Regions from separate parts of the Stenotrophomonas sp. YJH_SMC_36 genome, predicted to be linked through region 1. Evidence: riboswitches for the same ligand, from Rfam matches in the RefSeq annotation. Region 1 holds a riboswitch; the other holds the start of a gene.
What was found. A riboswitch is a leader RNA that binds a small molecule or an ion and turns the genes downstream of it on or off. The one in region 1 is predicted to bind thiamine pyrophosphate.
Positions count from the first base shown of each region.

Region 1 (9,812 bases):
CAATGCCAGTACCGGCATGCGCGCCTGGCCCTGGCGGCCTTCGCGCTCGCGCAGCAGGCGGGTGAACGCAAAGCCATCGAGAACCGGCATGCGGCAATCGGTGATCACCAGGTCGAAGCGTTCCGACGCCAACCGGTCCAGCGCCTGCTGGCCATCACTCACCAGCACGTGCGGAAGGCCCAGCTGCTGCAGCCGCCAGGCCATCATCGCCTGGTTGGTCGGATGATCCTCGATCACCAGCACGCGGCTCTGGCGCAGCGCGGTCGGCAGCAGCGCCGCCTGCTCGTGCTCGCTCGCCAGCACGGCGACGTCCTCGATGCCGGCTTCCACCAGCGACAGACGGACCTCCGCGCGGGTGCCCTCGCCGAGCGTGCTCTGCAGCGTCAACGTGCCGTCCATCATCTGCACCAGCCGCTGGCAGATGCTCAGGCCCAGGCCGGTTCCGCCGTGGTCGCGCTGGATGTATGCACCGGCCTGGGTGAACGGCGCGAAGAGGTGCTGCAGCTGTTCCGGCGCGATGCCCATGCCGGTATCGATGACGCTCAGGCACAACGGCTGACTGCCATCGGCGGTGGTCGGCCCGAGCACCTCCAGCCGCAGCCACACATCGCCCTGCGCGGTGAACTTGATGGCATTGCTGAGCAGGTTGAAGACGATCTGCCGCAGGCGCACGCCATCCACTTCATGCGCCGCAGCCAGCTGCGGATCGATCTGCACGTGCAGGGCCAGGCCACGCGCGCTGGCCTGCGCCGACATCAGCCGGCACACGCCTTCCAGCAGGGTCCGCAGTGACAATGGCACCGGTTCCAGGCGCAGCGCACCGGCTTCGATGCGCGAGTAGTCGAGGATGTCATCGAGGATCTGCCGCAGCATCTGCGCAGAATCCTCGATCACGGCAAGGATGCGCTGCTGTTCTGCATCCAGCGGCGAGTGCGCCAGCACTTCCAGCATGCCCAGTACACCGCTCATCGGCGTGCGGATCTCATGACTCATCGTGGCCAGGAAGCGTGATTTGGCCTCGGCCGCCTGTTCCGCCTCGATCTTGGCCGCCGCCAGCGCATCGGCCTGTGCGCGTGCCTGGGTCACGTCCACCCAGTAGCCGCTCCAGGTGACGGCACCGGCCTCGGTGACGTAAGGGTGAGCTTGGCTGCGTACCCAGCGCGCGGGCGTGCCGTCATCACCCGGCAGCAGGCGGAACTCGAAGGCCAGCGGCGCGAACTGGCGGGCCGCCTGGTCGATGGCCTGCAGCACGGCCTGGCGGTCGGTGTCCTCGATCCGCGCCAGCAGCGCCTGCGCATCCTGCTCGGCACGCTGCCGCGGAATGCCGAACAGTGCCTGCAGGTCGCCGGCGATGAAGGGGAAGGCCAGGCTGCCGTCCGCGTCGCGACGTGCCTGGTAGACCACCGCAGGCAGATTGTCGGTGACCTCGGCCAGGCGCTGCTCCAGATGGCGGCGACCGGCCACCTCCCGGCGCAGCCGCCAGTGACCGACGCCATGCACCACCGCCCCGGTCAGCAGCACCAGCAGCAGCGGAAGCCCCCAATGCAGCACGGCGTCCCAGTCCACGCCACTGCGATATTCCACGGCCAGCCAGTCGCCCCGCAGCGCCTCATGCTCCCGCGGTGACATCTGCAGCAGCAGGCGGTCGAAGGTGGTCGCCAGGGCGGCATGGCGACGGTCGACAGCCAGCGCCAGCTGGTCGCCGAATCCGGCCGGCGCAAGGATCTGCAGACGGCCCGGGAAGCGGTTGCGCAACAGGTGATCGACCAGGACCAGGTTGCCCACGTAGGCATCGGCCTCGCCATTGGCCAATCGCTGCAACGCCTGCTCGCCACTGCGCGCGGGAATGATCTTTGCCCGTGGCGCCTGCTGCAGCACGTAGCCGCGCAGGCGTTCCGGGTCGGACAGCAGCACGCGCTTGCCCTGCAGATCGGCCAGCCCCAGGATCGCCGGGCTGTCGCGCGTGCCGACGATCACGCTCGGCACGCTGATGAAGGGCTGGCTGAACACCCAGTCCGGCCCCAGGTAGCGCGAATCGGTGGGAATGCCCATCACCGCCTGCACCTCACCCTGCAGCGCCTTCTTGCGCACCTCGAACCAGTCGTGGCTGGTTTCCACCTTCAGGTTGGCGCCGACCTGGATCAGCCGCCGCAGGTACTCGCTGGTCAGGCCGCTGGGCTGGCCGTCGTCGTCGGTGAACGAAAGCGGCGCGGCATTGGGCGCAAAGGTGATCTTCAACGGCTGCTGCAGCACGCGCTTTTCGGCCTGGCTCAGGGCCAGCTGCGCCGACGCGGACCATTCCGGAGGCCGCAGCCAGCGCTGGGCCAGCGCGTCCCGCTGCGCCTGGCTGGTGGCAGCCAGCGCAAGATCCAATGCCTCGGCCAGCGGTTGCTTGCTGTTGGGGACGCCGAAGTGCGCCCGCTCCGGCGGCAGATCGCTGGGCCGCAGCAGCACCACTCCCTTCAGCTGATGGGCCGCGATCAGCTCGGTGGCGACATAGGCATTACCGATATAGACGTCGGCCTTGTCGTCTCTGACCATCTGCAACGCCGCCAAAGTGCCATTTGCGACAAGTTGTCGAGCGCGTGGAAATCGTGCACGCACCTGCGGTGCGGTCAGGAAATCCTGCTCGATCACGACGCGCAGCCCGTCAAGATCCGGCATCTCCGAAGCACGCAGGTCTCCAGGTCGTCCGACCACCGCCAGTGGCGCTTCGACATAGGCCGAGGTGTAGACCATGCAACGGGTTCGGTCGGCACTCAGGCCGATGTTCATGACCACATCGATCTCGCCCCGGCATGCCGCGTCCAGCACGGATGTCCAGTCCGGATAGCGGCGTGCCTCGACTTTCACGCCCAAACGACGAGCCAAAAGCGACAAGTAGTCCGGTCCCAGGCCGACCTGCTGGCCTTCGTGGATCGACTCGAAAGGGGGCCAACCGCTGTCATACTGCCCGACGACGATGCGAGGGTGCGCGGTCAGGTATTCGCGTTGCAGGGGACTCAACGGCAATGGGCCGGGCGCGAGTTGCGCCCAAGCGACGGCAGGACCCAACATGGCCAGCAGCAGGACCCGCCCGCGAACAGCCCAGCTACGCATCGGCGTTGATCTCCTAGAATCCTGCCAGGAGCCGCGATGGTCGCGGCCCGGCGTGCCCGGTGGTCATACTAGAGCATGAGCTTGCGCATCATCATCGCAGACGACCACCCCGTGGTCCGTATCGGAACCCGCGCCGTCATCGAGTCCAGCGGCGTTGGCCAGGTCGTCGGTGAAGCCGACAGCGCCCAGGCGCTGATGGCGCTGCTGACCAGCCAGCCATGCGACCTGCTGGTCACCGACTATTCGATGCCCGGCAGTCCCCAGGCCGATGGCTTCGCCATGATCGGCATGATCCGGCGCCGCCATCCCGACCTCAAGGTGCTGATGCTCAGCGTTTCCAGCAACCTGGCGATCCTGCGCATGGTGCTCGACAGCGGCGTGCTCGGCCTGGTCGACAAGAGTTCGTCGATGGACGAGCTGCCGCAGGCGATCCAGGCGGTGAACCGCGGCCAGCTGTATATCAGCCGCAGCCTGCGCGAGCGGGTCGAGGCCGCCGGCAGCTGGCGCATGCGCGAAGGCGACGGCAAACCGCTGTCGCCGCGCGAACTGGAAGTGCTGCGGTTGCTCGGCACCGGCATGACGGTGAAGGAGATCTCGGTGCAGCTGCACAAGAGCGTCAGCACCATCAGCCGGCAGAAGGGCGATGCGATGCTGAAGCTGGGCCTGAAAGGCGATGCGGAGCTGTTCGACTATCTGCGTGACGGCAAAATCTGAATCCTGTCCATCCGGCCATTGAACTTTCAGGCAGGCTTCATGCCGCCTGACGCTAGATGAATACGCACGCCGCCCAGTGGCCCACGCAATGTTCCGGCAATCTCCGGGCGCCAGCGTGGTCACTACGGCAGCCAGGGCGCCCGCGCCCTCCCTGCCCACCGTGGCATGCCCCTACAGGAGAACCGAACATGCTCAGTACTTCCGCTCTCAGCTTCCGTGGCGTGGCGATGGCCCTGGCCCTGCTGGCCGGTGTCGCCGTGGTCAGCGACGCCAGCGCCATGTCGAGGAAGGACAAGCGCACCGTCGTCGGTGCGGTGGTGGGCGGCGTCGCCGGCCACCTGATCTCCAATGGCGATCCGGCCGCCACCGTCGGCGGTGCCGTGGCCGGCGGCGCGATCGGCAACCTGACCACCCCGGACCGCCACGACCGTCGTTATGACCGCCGCTACGACCGCGGCTACCAGCGCGGCTACGACCGGGGCTATGGCTATCGGGACCGCGGTCATGACCGCCGCTGGCGCGACAGCGGCCGCCGCTACTATCACGACCGCGGTCGCCACCGCGGCTGGTAACCCTCGCCGGCACTGCCCGGCATCACCGGCAACGGGCGGGTCGATGACCCGCCCGTTTGCGTCCGGACCGTCCATGGCGTTGAATGCGCAGCCCTGGATGACTCCTTTGCCCCCGGCCCCCGCATGACCTCCACCGCCCACCGCGTGCAGGGCCTCAACAACGATGAGGTCGCTGCCGACTGGCCCGCGATCGATGCAGCCGAGGTTGCCTGGCTGGCCCGCCGTTATCCGGTGCTGGACGCGGACAGCGCCCTGCGTTGGCACAGCCCCCGGCCGTTGTCGGCCGCCGCGCTGGCCGAAGGTGCCCGCGGCCGGGTGTTCATCAAGCGCCACCACCGCAGCGTGCGCAGTGCCGCCTGCCTGCAGGAGGAACACCGCTTCATCGCCCATCTGGACGCTGCCGGCGTGCCGGTGGTGAAGGTTCTGCCCACCGCCGGAGGCGACAGCGCCATCGAGCATGGGCCTTGGACCTATGAACTGCATTCGCCGGGGGTGGGTGACGATCTGTACCGCGACGCCGCCTCCTGGACGCTGCTGACGGACACCGCACGGGCGCGTTCTGCCGGACGCATGCTGGCCCGGCTGCATCAGGCCGCCGCCAGCTACCACGCCCCGCAGCGCAGCACGCATGTCCTGGTGGCACGCGACGAGCTGATCCGCGCCGCCGACCCCATCGGCGCGCTGGAAGCGGGTCTTCCCGACCGCCCGGGACTGGCGCGCTACCTGGCGCGGATTCCGTGGCAGGCGCAGCTGCGCCGCGACGTCCTGCCCTGGCATGCCGGCCTGGCCGAGCGCCTGTCCGCCGAGCCGCCGCTGTGGGCGCACAACGACTGGCATGTGTCCAACCTGCTGTGGCGCGGCGACGACGTCAGCACCGTGCTGGATTTCGGCCTCGCCTCACCCACCAGCGCGCTGTTCGACCTGGCCACCGCGATCGAGCGCAATGCCGTGGCCTGGCTGGAGCTGGAGCGGGGCCATGAGGCGGTGCGCATCGACATCGCGCTGGCGCTGCTCGACGGCTACCGCGAAGTGCTGCCGTTGTCGGCCACCCGCCTGCACCTGCTGGCGGACCTGCTGCCGATGGTCCACTTCGACTTCGCACTGTCCGAAGTGGAGTACTTCGAAGGCATCACCGGCTCGACGGCGAACGCCGATGTCGCCTGGTATCCCTTCATGCTGGGCCATGCCGCGTGGTTCGCCAGCGCACCCGGCCAGGCCCTGCTGCAGGCGCTGCATGCCGCCGCCTGAAGGGCATCGGCTCGCAAATCCCTGCCATCTGTAGTGAAATAGCGGCCTGAAGCGGGGGTGCCTGGATCTGCAGGCTGAGAGAGTCCCTTGGAACCTGATCCGGTTTGCACCGGCGTAGGGAGCTTTGAGCCGCAGCCACACCCCCGTTCCGGGCCGGTGCACCTGCGCGCCGTCGCTTCGTCTCCCCTGTTGTCCGAAGACGAATCGAATGAACCGCTGCCTGCGTCCCACCCTGCTCGCTCTCGCCATCTGTGCCGCGCTGCCGCTGCATGCCAGCGAGGCTGGAGCCTCCCCCGATGTGACAGCCGACAGCGGCGAACGTTCGCCCACCGAGCTGGCAGCGGTCCGCGTGCAGGCCGGCAGGCCGGCGGCCGACAGCGCGCGGGTCAGTGCATTCGGCGCCGGCTCCTGGAAGGACACCCCGGCCTCGGTGAACGTGCTCGAACGCGACTACCTCGACCGTCGACAGGTGCGCTCGTTGTCCGAACTGGCCAGCAATGACGCCTCGCTCGGTGATGCCTACGCGCCGGTGGGCTACTACCAGAACGTCGCCATCCGCGGCTTCGCGCTCGATGCCGCCACCGGCTACCGCTTCAACGGCCTGGCCATCGCCGGCGAACAGCGGCTGGCGCTGGAGAACGTGCAGGCGGTGGAGATCCTGAAGGGTGAAGCCGGCCTCGCCGCGGGGGTGATGGCACCCGGCGGCATCATCAACTACATCGGCAAGCGCCCGGCGGAAGTGCGCACGGCTACCCTTGGCACCGATTCGGAAGGCTCGCGCTATGCCGCCGTCGATGTCGGCCACTGGATCACGCCGCGTTTCGGCATCCGCCTCAATGCCGCCTGGGAGGGCAGCGAGTCCTACGTCGAGCACGCCGACGGCCGCCGCAACTTCTATTCGCTTGCAGCGGACTGGCTGATCGGCGAGCGCGGCAAGCTGGAAGTGGACGCCAACTACCAGACCAGTTCGCAGCGCTCGGTGTCCGGCTACCAGCTGCTGGGCGCACGGGAGCTGCCTCGTGGCGTCGACCGCGAGCACCTGCTGGGCTATCAGCCGTGGCAGCGCCCGGTGGAAATCGCCAGCACCAACATCACCGCCGTACACACCTACGACTTCAACGAGCGCTGGCAGTCGCGGCTGTCGGTGGGCCACAGCCGCTCGGTGATCGACGACAACGTCGCCTTCGCCTATGGCTGCTACTACGCCGACGCGTGCGCTGATGGCAGCGTGCCCGGCAACTACTTCGCCCCCAACGGCGACTACGACATCTACGACTACCGCAGTCCGGACGATACCCGCCGCAACCAGCAGGCGCGCGCCGAGCTGCGTGGCCGCTTCGACACTGGCAGCGTCGGCCACCAGCTGACGGTCGGCGCCGACACGTTCCGCCGCACGGTGGACAGGCGACCGAGCGTCAACGAGTACGTAGGCAGCAGCAACATCCACGACACGCAGGTGGCGGTGTACGAGCCCTCGCCGCTGATGCCCGGCCCCTCCGCGCGGCGTCTGGACAGCCGCCAGACCGCCGTGTTCGCGCTGGACCGCATGCAGTTCGGCGATGACTGGCAGTGGCTGGCTGGTGGCCGCTTCGTCCGCTTGGACGAGCGCGCGTACGACAAGCGCGGCACGCCGCAGCGGCACAGCCGGCTGTCGCGCTTCCTGCCGCAGACCGCGCTGGTATGGAAGGCCACCGACCAGCTCAATGCGTACGCCAGTTATGTGCGCGGCATTGCGCTGGGCCAGGAGGCACCGTTCTGGACCTCCAACGCCGATGCCTTCCTGCCGGCGGTGCAGTCACGGCAGCTGGAAGCCGGCGTCAAGTACGTGCCGGCTGCGTCGCTCACCCTGGGCGCCGCGCTGTTCCGCATCTCGCAGCCCTACCAGTACGCCATGCCGGATGACAGCGATGCCGGTTACACCTTCGTCGAGCGCGGCACGCAGACCCATACCGGCCTGGAGCTGACCGCCAACGGCCAGCTGACCGATGCGCTGCAGATCGTCGCCAGCGCCAGCGTGCTGCAGGCGCGTGCACGCGATACCGGCACGCCGGGCCAGGAAGGCCATCAGCTGGTGAACGTGCCGAAGGTGCGTGCCAGTGTGCACCTGGCCTACGCACTGCCGTTCGTGCAGGGCCTGGATGTCACCGGTGGCTGGCGCTATGCCGCCGCCAATGTGGCCCGTGCCGACGGCGGCGTACGCGCGCCGGACTATTCGGTGTTCGATGCCGGCCTGCGCTTCCGCCACCGCGTGCATGAGCGCGCCGTGACCTGGAACCTGTCGGTGGACAACGTGTTCAACCGCTTCTACTGGCGCGACACCGGCAGCAGCGGCGGTGACTACTACCTGTTCCCCGGCGCACCGCGACAGGCACGCCTGTCGGTGACGTTCGCGCTGTGAGCGGCGCCGTGCTCGAGTGGACCGCCGCGCTGTGCAGCGTGCTGGGCGTATGGCTGATGGCGCGCCGGCGGCTGGCAGCATGGCCGGTCGGCCTGCTGTCGGTGGCGCTGTACGGCCTGGTGTTCGCCGAGGCCAGGCTGTACTCCGACACGCTGCTGCAGGTCGCCTTCGCCGGCTTCCTGGTCTATGGCTGGATCAACTGGCGCCAGCACGCCGCCGACGAGGGCAGCATCCGCATCGTGCCCCTGGCGCGCGGGAAACTGCTGCGTGACCTGATCATCGGCCTGTGCGGTGGCGTGGCGCTGGGCACGGTCATGCACACCTTCACCGATGCCGCGCTGCCATGGCTGGACGCGATGCTGACCGCCCTGAGCCTGGTCGGCCAGTGGTGGCAGGCGCGCCGCCATGTGGCGTGCTGGTGGGTGTGGATCGGGGTGGACGTGGTCTATGTGGGCGCGTACCTGTTCAAGTCGCTGCACGTCACGGCCGCGCTGTATGTGTTCTTCCTGGGGCTGGCAGTATTCGGCCTGCGCGCCTGGAGTGCGGCGGCGCGGGAGCGCGAGCTGCTGCCGGCGCGGTAGTGCCGCGCGGTACACCTCACTTCGGCTGCAGCACCAGCCCCAACCGCAACGGCTGGCGCATGTCGCCCGGTGGCGCCGACGACAGCGGCGCCGACTGCAGTGTCGCGCGCAGATCCGCGTCCGCCTGCGCATCGCCGAGACTGTCGAATTCCAGTTTCGCGATGCGGCCATCGGCTGCGATCCAGAGGCTGACCGGCAGCGGCGTGGGCACCTGTGGGTGCGCCTGCAGCCAGGCCAGCACGCGCTGCACCTTCGGGTCCTGCTCCTGCTGCAGGCGCTGCTGCAGCTCACTGCCTGCCGTGGCGGCGTAGGCCATCCAGTGTGGTGGAGCCTCCTCGGCCGAGACGGCCCCGGCGCCGCCCAGCGCCAGAAGGCCGATCAGCGATGCCAGCGGTCGCCACCATCGGCGACGGTCGGCGCGAAGTACGGATTCCATGGCAGCACCCTCATGCAGTCGTCCAGCGCTCCATCGTCGACGGCGAGGATGACAGGCAGATGGCGGGCAGGCATTACCCGCCCAGGTCGGCCAGCACCTTGCGCGAAGGCGCGAAGAAGGTCACGCCGGTCATCGCGGTGGAGAAGTCCAGGATGCGGTCATGCAGCGGCGCAGGGTTGCCGATGAACATGCGCTCGAGCATCTTCTCGATCACCCACAGGCGGCGCGTGTAGCCGATGAAGTACGTACCGTATTCACCGCGCCCCGGATTGGCGAAGGGCATGTTGTCGCGCAGGATGTCGTGCTCGCCGTCGGCGTCCTCGATGGTGCACAGCGTCTTGTGCGACTTCTGCGCGTCGGCCGGTGCATCGTCCAGCTCGGTGTTGTCGTGCTTGGTGCGGCCGATGATCGCCTCCTGCACCTCGGTCTTCTGCGCGCGCCATGCGTCGAGGTTGTGCAGGTACTTCTGTACCACCACGTAGCTGCCGCCGGCATGCGCGGGATCCTCGTCGCCGACGATCGTGGCGTCCGGCAGCGACAACCCTTCCGGATTGGCCGTGCCGTCAACGAAATCGAGCAGGTCGCGGCCGTCGAAATAGCGGAAGCCGGCCACCTCATCGACCGTCTCCACCGCATCGCCGAACGCCATCAGCAGGTTGCGCTCGAACGCCACGATCAGGTCCATCGTGCGTGCCCGGATGTGGTACAGCAGATCGCCGGGGGTCGACACCGCGGTGTGGGTGGCGCCCTTGATCTCGCGGAAC
Region 1 covers NZ_JCAFTD010000005.1:144,471-154,282, forward strand. The annotation lists gene AC5P76_RS11075 (ATP-binding protein) at 1-3,099, opposite strand, end outside; gene AC5P76_RS11080 (response regulator) at 3,175-3,813, shown strand; gene AC5P76_RS11085 (glycine zipper 2TM domain-containing protein) at 4,002-4,385, shown strand; gene AC5P76_RS11090 (phosphotransferase enzyme family protein) at 4,509-5,633, shown strand; TPP riboswitch at 5,677-5,771, shown strand; gene AC5P76_RS11095 (TonB-dependent receptor) at 5,842-8,031, shown strand; gene pnuC (nicotinamide riboside transporter PnuC) at 8,040-8,612, shown strand; gene AC5P76_RS11105 (hypothetical protein) at 8,629-9,048, opposite strand; gene AC5P76_RS11110 (Dyp-type peroxidase) at 9,122-9,812, opposite strand, start outside.

Region 2 (9,812 bases), on a different contig from region 1:
AGACCTCCGCGCCCGCAGCGCGGAACTGCTCGGACTTCTCCTTCATTCCGGCCTCGGCGTACTCACGCACGTCCTGGGTGATCTTCATCGAGCAGAAGTGCGGCCCGCACATCGAGCAGAAGTGCGCCAGCTTGTGCGCGTCCTTGGGCAGCGTCTCGTCATGGAATTCCTTTGCCTTCTCCGGGTCCAGCCCGAGGTGGAACTGGTCTTCCCAACGGAACTCGAAGCGCGCCTTGCTCAATGCGTTGTCGCGGACCTGCGCGCCCGGATGCCCCTTGGCCAGGTCGGCCGCATGTGCGGCGATGCGATAGGCCATGATGCCGTCGCGCACATCCTGGCGGTTGGGAAGGCCAAGGTGTTCCTTCGGCGTCACGTAGCAGAGCATCGCGGTACCGAACCAACCGATCATCGCTGCGCCGATGGCACTGGTGATGTGGTCATAGCCGGGCGCGATGTCCGTGGTCAGCGGCCCCAGCGTATAGAACGGAGCCTCACCACATTCGCGCAGCTGCTTGTCCATGTTTTCCTTGATCAGCTGCATCGGCACGTGCCCGGGACCTTCGATCATCGTCTGCACGTCATGCTTCCATGCGATCTTCGTCAGCTCGCCCAGCGTTTCCAGCTCGCCGAACTGCGCCGCGTCGTTGGCGTCTGCGATGCAGCCCGGGCGCAGCCCATCGCCCAGCGAGAAGGTCACGTCGTAGGCCTTCATGATTTCGCAGATGTCCTCGAAGTGCGTGTAGAGGAAATTCTCCTTGTGATGGGCCAGGCACCACTTGGCCATGATCGAGCCGCCGCGACTGACGATGCCGGTCACCCGCTTGGCGGTCAGCGGCACGTAGCGCAGCAGCACGCCGGCATGGATGGTGAAGTAGTCCACGCCCTGTTCGGCCTGTTCGATCAACGTGTCGCGGAAGATCTCCCAGGTCAGTGCCTCGGCACGGCCATCGACCTTCTCCAGGGCCTGATAGATCGGCACCGTGCCGATCGCCACCGGCGAGTTGCGGATGATCCACTCGCGGGTCTCGTGGATGTGCTTGCCGGTGGACAGGTCCATCACCGTATCGCCCCCCCAGCGGATCGCCCACACCAGCTTCTCCACTTCCTCGGCAATGCCGGATGACACCGCGCTGTTGCCGATGTTGGCGTTGATCTTGGTCAGGAAGTTGCGGCCGATGATCATCGGCTCGCTTTCCGGGTGGTTGATGTTGTTGGGCAGCACCGCCCGGCCACGGGCGATTTCGTCGCGGACGAACTCCGGGGTGATGATCTTCTGGATGGATGCGCCAAAGGCTTCGCCCGGATGCTGCTGCAGCAGGCCTGCATCGCGGATCGCGTCCAGCCGCTGGTTCTCGCGGATGGCGACGAATTCCATCTCCGGCGTGATGATGCCGCGGCGCGCATAGTGCATCTGGGTGACATTGCCACCCGCACGGGCGCGGCGCGGCAGGCTGCGGGCCGGGAAGCGCACCGCATCGAGCTTCGGGTCGTGCTCGCGATCGCGGCCGAAGGAAGAGCTCAGGCCATCAAGCTGTTCGGTGTCACCCCGCGCTTCGACCCAGGCACGGCGCAGGGCCGGCAAGCCCGCGGACAGGTCGATGCGCACGTCAGGATCGGTGTAGGGGCCGGAGGTGTCATACACCGTGACCGGCGCGTTCTCTTCGCCGCCGAACAGGGTCGGCGTGCGGCTCAGTGTGATCTCGCGCATCGGCACGCGCAGGTCCGGGCGCGAGCCGGTGACATGGATCTTGCGCGAGCCGGGAATCGGCCGGGTCACGGATTCGGAGAGTTGCTGGGCCTGTTGCTGCAGGGCGGAGAGCTGTGCGTTCATCGGGCATCGTCCAGGAGGGTCAGGGACGAAGCGGCGGCGCACTGCCCCCGCACGCGGACGGCCCTTGGGCCGCGTCCGGGTTCGGTTGCATTGCAAAGCTTCCCTACGCCGGTATGAGCCGGATCAGGTTCCAAGGGACTGTCTCAACCGTGGCCGATGGCCGCGGTACCCCCGCTTCTTGCCGGCATTAGACCATAGAAGTCCTGCAACAGGGCGAGCCCACGGGGCGGCTGCGCGTCACGCGCCATTGATGAATTAACGCAACCATGACGTCGCGTTCAGTAACGTGCACGCGCATCGTGTCGCTGCGACCGATGACGCATCGCCGCCATCGCGGCCCCTGCCCGGCTAGCGCTCGAGTGCCGCCGGCCCCTCGCTGCAAGCATTTGCTCGCTCCCTCAATCCCTTTGATCGGAGAAGCTCCTTCATGGTGTTTCGTGTTTCCATCGCACTGGTCCTGTTGCTGGTGCTGCTTGCCGGCGTAGCACCCGGTCCCTTCAACGCCGTGGTGCAGAGCATCCTCGGCGAACTCATCCGCGGCATCGGCTGGCTGTACCTGCTGGTGGTGTTCCTGGCGCTGGTGTTCCTGATGTACCTGGCGTTCGGCCGCTTCGGCAACCTGCGCATCGGTGGCGAAGACGCCGAACCCGAATTCTCGCGGGCCAGCTGGATGTCGATGCTGTTCGCCGCCGGCATGGGCATCGGCCTGGTGTTCTGGGGGGCGGCCGAGCCGATCTCCCACTTCAGCAAGCCGCCGGAAGGACTGGCACCGGAAAGCATGGACGCCGCACGTGCAGCGATGCGCTATGCGTTCTTCCACTGGGGCCTGCATCCGTGGGCGATCTACGCGCTGATCGGTCTGGCAATGGCGTGGTTCCAGTTCAACCGCAACGGCCGCGGGCTGGTCAGCGACATGTTGCAGCCGATCATCGGTCATCATCATCGGGGCTGGATCGGACGGATTGTCAACATTGCCGCGGTGGTGGCCACGGCAATCGGTGTGGCCACCACGTTGGGCTTCGGCACCATCCAGATCGCAGCCGGCATGCAGCGCGTGTTCGGCGTGCATGCCGGTGTGCCGCTGCAGCTGACCATCATCGCCGTCGCCTTCGTGCTGTACATGGCCTCCACCCTCAGCGGCGTGGAGCGCGGCGTGAAATGGCTGTCGAACTTCAACCTGGCACTGGCCGCCCTGCTGCTGGCACTGGTCCTGGTGCTCGGGCCGACCGGCGCGATCTTCAATACCTTCACCACGACGCTGGGGTCCTACCTGAACCAGCTGGTGACGATGAGCCTGCGCATGTCACCGTTCTCCTCCAGTACGTGGGTCGCCGACTGGACGATCTTCTACTGGGCCTGGTGGATTTCCTGGGCACCGTTCGTGGGTTCGTTCATCGCGCGCATCTCGCGTGGCCGCAGCGTGCGCGAGTTCGTGGTGGGCGTGGTACTGGCGCCGACGCTGCTGGGCTTCTTCTGGTTCTCGGTGTTCGGTGGCACCGCGATCTGGTCGCAGATCTTCGGCCATGCAGACCTGGTACAGGCGCTGGGCAATGGCTATGAGACCGTACTGTTCACCCTGTTCGACAGCATGCCGCTGCCATTGCTGCTGTCGTGCATCGCGCTGGTTCTGCTGATGATCTTCTTCGTGACCTCGGCTGACTCGGCGGTGCTGGTGCTGGCCAGCATGTCCACCGACGAGGCAGGCGACCCGCCCGCCAAGCGCAAGCTGGCCTGGGGTGTGGGCATCGCACTGATCGCAGGTGCGTTGCTGCTGGCCGGCGGCCTCGACGCACTGCAGGGCATGATCACGATCTCGGCACTGCCATTCGCGCTGCTGATGGTGCTGGTGATGGTCTCGCTGTACCGGGTACTGGACCAGGAGTACACGCGGGAGCGGCGGCAGGCACAGCGCCAGCGGCACATGATCGATGCGTGGATCGCGCGCGAAATGGCGGCACAGGAAGAAACCCAGGCCGAAGCAGCGCGCGCGCAGGATTCGGATTGAGGGTGTTCGGCAGCCTGCGCCGGAAAAACACGAAGGGGTCGGATCCGTTTCCTCTGGAAAACGGATCGGACCCCAACCCACAGCGCGCGGCTGTTGCTGTTGCTGTTGCTTTTGATCTTCTTCTTTCTCTTCCGTGGCTGACGCGCACGGAAATTGTCGGGGGGCGTGCGGGTGGGAAGGACGGGGGTGTCCGCGGCATGGATGCCGCGGCCAAGCCTACAAGGACGTATTCACGGCGTCCCCCGGCATTCCCATCCGCACGCCCCAATCCATGATCGGCTCTGGCGATCAGCCGCGAGGGGGCTCAGCCCGGTGGCCGGGAGACCTCAATACCCCGCCGCCTGCCCATCCTTTCGACTCTCCGACGCGCCGTAGTACACGCCCGTGTCCGGATCCCGCATGATCGCCTGATACCCGCCGTACGGACCGTCGGCGAACACGATGCGATGCCCCTTGCGCATCAGCGCGCGCACCGTTTCGTACGGGAAGCCCGTCTCCAGGTTCACCTCCCCCCCATCGGTCATCGCCGTGGCCTGACCGGTCGGCTCCGTGGAACCTTCATGCTGGATACGCGGCGCATCTCCGGCCTCCTGCAGGTTCATGCCGAAGTCCACCAGGTTCATCACGATCTGCGCGTGGCCCTGCGGCTGCATCGCACCGCCCATCACGCCGAAACTGGCGTAGGGCTTTCCATCCTTGGTGATGAACGCCGGAATGATGGTCTGGAACGGGCGCTTGCCCGGTGCGTAGCCGTTCGGATGGTTCTTCTGCAGCACGAACATCTCGCCGCGGTCCTGCAGGATGAAGCCGAGCCCCGGGGGCGCCATGCCGCTGCCCATCCCGCGGTAGTTCGACTGGATCAGCGACACCATCATGCCGTCAGCATCGGCCACGGTCATGTAGATCGTATCGCCCTCCTCCAGCTGCTTCGGCGTGCCCGGCTGCACTTCCTTCAACGCCTTGTCCATGGAAATCAGTGCACGCCGCTGCGCGGCATACTCCTTGGAAATCAGCTTCTGGACCGGTGCGGGCTGGAAGGCCATGTCGGCGTAGAAGCGCGCACGATCGGCGAAGGCCAGCTTCTTGGCCTCCACGAACAGATGCACGTGCTCGGGCGAGCCGAATGGAATCTTCGAGAAGTCGTAGCCTTCAAGTACGTTGAGAATCTGCAGCGCGGCGATGCCCTGGCTGTTCGGCGGCAACTCCCATACGTCGTAACCGCGATAGTTGCTGCTGACCGGCTCGACCCACTCGCCGTGGTGGTCGGCCATGTCCTGGTAGCTCAGGTAGCCACCATTGGCCTTGAAGTAATCGCCGATGGTGTGGGCGACCTCGCCCTTGTAGAAGGCATCCCGGCCGCCGTCGGCCACCTTCTGCAACGTATCGGCCAGGTTCGGGTTCTTCCACATCTCGCCCTTGCGCGGGGCATGCCCGTTGACCGTGAACTGTTCCTTGAAGCCGGGATACTGCGACAGCCGTGGCACGGAACGATCCCAGTAATAGGCGATCACCTCGGCCACCGGGTGGCCTTCGCGCGCGTAGCGGATGGCGGGCGCAAGATTGTCGGCCATGGGCTTGCGGCCAAAGCGGCCATGCAGGGCGAACCAGCCATCGACGGCACCCGGCACGGAGACCGGCAACGGCCCGGTCGCCGGGATCTCCTTCAGGCCGCGGCGCTGGAACTCGGCCAGGGTCAGCGACTTCGGCGAGCGGCCGGACCCGTTGTAGCCGTACAGCTTCTGTGTCTTCGGGTCCCAGACGATGGCGAACAGATCGCCACCGATGCCATTGCCGGTCGGCTCCATCAGGCCCAGCGCAGCATTGGCGGCGATGGCGGCATCGACCGCCGAGCCGCCGGATTTCATCACGTCCAGTGCGATCTGGGTGGCCAGTGGCTGCGAAGTGGCCGCCATGGCGTGAGGCGCGATGACTTCCGAGCGGGTGGCGAAGGTGTGGCCGGTGATGCGGTCGGCAGCGAGGGAAAGCGCGGGCATGGCCGCCAGGACGGCGGCAGCCAGCAGGGAACGGGCAAGGCGTCGGGACACAGTCGGGTTCCGATGGAAGGGTGGTAGCACCGATCATCGCCGCTGCGGCCTTCACGCGGTATCGGGCAGAGGTCATGGGGCGAGGCGGCCGCGGCGACCGCTGCCGGCACCGGGTCATGCCCGGCGGGCAGACCCCCCAAAATCCGCGCAAAAACCTTGGTGAAAGGAGTGAATTCGGGTTCACCGAAACACTTTCAGCGGCAACCATCCTTGCGCCACAAGCGATTCCGCTGGACGCAGCGGAAAGTGCCTGGAATCACCCCGACAAGGGTTGACATCGTCAAAACAGCTGTGTTTCTCTCGATCACATGCTGCAACACAACACACCACCGCGAACCCACATCGAAGCCGCCGACATCGGCGCCGCGTCGCTGCGTTCGATTCTTGTGCTCGTACTTATTACCCAACCAACAGGTGCGGGACGAGCCAGCGTGTAAGCAGATAGAACACACCGGAACTCGATCAAAAACCCGCACCCGCCCAGGTGCGGGTTTTTTCATTTCAAGACCTGGTTTCAGACGCAACCACCATGACCACCGCCTTCTGCAAAACCCGGACCTGCTGCACCACGATGCCTCGTGGCGGCCGTTCCTGTGCGATGCGCGGCCCCTCCTCCACCGCTTTCCCCTGACCGGCCGGTACGTCGCTTCGACGACCGGCCGTTCTTTTTTCTTCCCACCGCAAGGAACCTCCCCCATGAGCACCAACGACCTGCCCCAGACCAAGATCGCCGTCATCGGCTACGGCAGCCAGGGCCGCGCCCACGCACTGAACCTGCGCGAATCCGGCTTCGATGTGGTGGTAGGCCTGCGGCCGGGCGGCCCGACCGAAGCCAAGGCCCAGGCCGATGGCTTCACCGTCGTGGCTCCCGCCGATGCGGTGAAGGATGCCGACCTGGTCGCCGTGCTGACTCCGGACATGGTGCAGAAGAAGCTCTACAACGACGTGCTGGCGCCCAACATGAAGCAGGGCGCGTGCCTGCTGTTCGCCCACGGCCTCAATGTCCACTACGGCATGATCGAGCCGCGCGCCGACCTGGACGTGGTCCTGGTCGCACCGAAGGGCCCGGGCGCGCTGGTGCGTCGCGAGTACGAGATCGGCCGTGGCGTTCCGTGCATCTGGGCGGTCTACCAGGACACCAGCGGCCAGGCCGCGCAGCATGCGCAGGCCTATGCGACCGGTCTCGGTGGCGCCCGCGCCAATCTGATCCAGACCACCTTCAAGGAAGAAACCGAGACCGACCTGTTCGGTGAGCAGGCGGTGCTGTGCGGTGGCGCCTCGGCGCTGGTACAGGCCGGTTTCGAGACCCTGGTGGAAGCCGGCTACCAGCCCGAGATCGCCTATTACGAAGTGCTGCACGAACTGAAGCTGATCGTGGACCTGTTCTACGAAGGCGGCATCTCGCGCATGCTGGAATTCATCTCCGAAACCGCGCAGTACGGCGACTACGTCAGCGGTCCGCGGGTGATCGATGCCGGCACCAAGGAGCGCATGAAGGAAGTACTGAAGGACATCCAGGACGGCACCTTCACCAAGAACTGGGTGGCCGAGTACGAAGCGGGCCTGCCGAACTACAACCGGTTCAAGCAGGCCGACCTGGAGCATCCGATCGAGAAGGTAGGCAAGGAACTGCGCGCCAAGATGGTCTGGTTGCAAGGACAGGCCGCGTAACCACGCGGCCCTCCCCCACCCGCTTGCAAGGTCCCCCATGAACTCTTCCACACACCGCAGCGCGCCACCCAACGGGGCGCGCTGGCTGACCCAGGCACTGGAGGCCGAAGGCGTCCGCACGCTGTTCGGCTATCCCGGCGGCACCATCATGCCGTTCTACGACGCGCTGGTGGATTCGTCGTTGAAGCACATCCTGGTGCGGCACGAGCAGGGCGCGGCGCTGGCCGCCAACGGTTTCGCACGCGCCAGCGGCCAGGTGGGCGTCTGCGTGGCCACCTCCGGCCCCGGCGCATCGAACCTGGTCACCGGTATCGCCGATGCGATGCTGGACTCGGTGCCGATGGTCTGCATCACCGGCCAGGTCGGTACGCCCCTGCTGGGTACCGACGCCTTCCAGGAGCTGGATGTGTTCGGCCTGACCATGCCGATCGTCAAGCACAGCTGGCTGGTACGCAGCGTCGATGACCTGCCCCGCGTGGTCGCCGATGCCTTCCGCATTGCCCGCGAAGGACGTCCCGGCCCGGTGCTGATCGACCTGCCCAAGGACGTGCAGGTGGCCGATGCCAGTCACCTGCCGGTGCATGTGCCGAGCAGCGTCGAACCACCGCCGGCAGCCACCGACGACGCCATTGCCGCCGCCATCGCAGCGCTGGCGGCGGCGGAGAAGCCGGTGGTGTATGCCGGCGGTGGCATCGCACTGGGCGATGCAGTGCAGGACCTGCGCGATTTCGTCGAGGCCAGTGGCATTCCCACGGTGATGACCCTGCGTGGACTGGGTGCTCTGCCGGCACACCATCCGCAGTCGCTGGGCATGCTGGGCATGCACGGCACCCGCGCTGCCAACATGGCGGTGCAGGAAAGCGATCTGCTGCTGGTGCTGGGCGCACGGTTCGATGATCGCGCCACCGGCAAGCTGGCGGAGTTCGCTCCGTTCGCGCGCGTGGTCCATATCGATGCCGATGCGTACGAGATCTCCAAGCTGCGCAGCGCCGACGTCGCCGTGCCCGGCAATGTCGGCCACGCCATCCGTGCCCTGCATGCGGCCGTCCCCTCCCCCAGGGCCCATCAGGACGCATGGCGCAGCCGCTGTGCGCAGCATCGCGACCGCTTCGCCGCCCGCTACGACGCGCCAGGGCAGCACATCTACGCACCGGCGCTGCTGAAGCGCCTGAGCGAACTGGCACCCGCCGACACGGTGATTGCCTGCGACGTCGGCCAGCACCAGATGTGGGTGGCCCAGCATTGTCGCTTCAATCATCCGCGCAACCATCTGACCAGCGGCGCGCTGGGCACGATGGGCTTCGGCCTGCCGGCGGCGATGGGCGCGCAGTTTGCCTGCCCGGAGCGCACCGTGGTGCTGGTGTCCGGCGATGGCAGCTTCATGATGAACGTGCAGGAGCTGGCGACCATCGCCCGGTGCCGCCTGCCGGTGAAGATCGTGCTGCTGGACAACAGCTCGCTGGGCATGGTCCGGCAGTGGCAGGAGCTGTTCTTCGCTGAGCGCTACAGCGAGATCGATCTGTCCGACAACCCGGATTTCGTCGCCCTGGCCCAGGTGTTCGGCATCGCCGCCAGCCGCATCGATTCGCGCGATGACGTCGAAGGCGGCCTGGCCGCGCTGCTGGCCGAGCCGGGCCCGGCGTTGCTGCACGTGGCCATCGACGCGCGCGCCAACGTGTGGCCGCTGGTGCCGCCGAACACCGCCAACAGCACCATGCTGGAAAGCAATCCAGCCCATGCCCGCCAGGAGACTCCCAATGCAATACCGGCTTGACCTGGTGCTGCAGCCGGCCGAAGGCGCGCTGCTGCGCGTGATCGGCATGGCCGAGCGCCGTGGCTTCGCGCCGCGTTCGATCAGCGGTGCTCCGGACGCCGCCGATGACGGGCGCTGGCACCTGCAGCTGGTCGTGGACGGCCAGCGGCCGGCGGAGACGCTGTGCCGGCAGATCGAAAAGATCTACGACTGCGTATCGGTGGAGCTGACGCCGGTAGACAGCAGCATCGAAGGAGTATCGCAATGAACACCCGTACCGTTGTGACCACGGTGCCGGTACGGAGGCGTCTTCTTCGCCGCCCGTACCCGCATGCGGTGGTCGCGCACACCGCACCGGTGGCCCATGCCGGCCGCTGATACCAGCAAGGAAAGTGATGTCGGCGACGTAAGCGTCGCCGATGTCCTGGCCGCGCAGGCGCGCCTGCGCCGCTTCCTGCCGCCCACCCCACTGCATCATGCCGAACGCTTCGGCACCTGGCTGAAGCT
Region 2 covers NZ_JCAFTD010000001.1:109,186-118,997, reverse strand. The annotation lists gene thiC (phosphomethylpyrimidine synthase ThiC) at 1-1,831, opposite strand, end outside; TPP riboswitch at 1,914-2,014, opposite strand; gene AC5P76_RS00475 (BCCT family transporter) at 2,259-3,836, shown strand; gene ggt (gamma-glutamyltransferase) at 4,163-5,881, opposite strand; gene ilvC (ketol-acid reductoisomerase) at 6,578-7,552, shown strand; gene ilvG (acetolactate synthase 2 catalytic subunit) at 7,590-9,326, shown strand; gene AC5P76_RS00455 (ACT domain-containing protein) at 9,310-9,573, shown strand; gene AC5P76_RS00450 (threonine dehydratase) at 9,670-9,812, shown strand, end outside.
Region 2: another riboswitch for thiamine pyrophosphate. It lies ahead of thiC (phosphomethylpyrimidine synthase ThiC); the one in region 1 lies ahead of AC5P76_RS11095 (TonB-dependent receptor).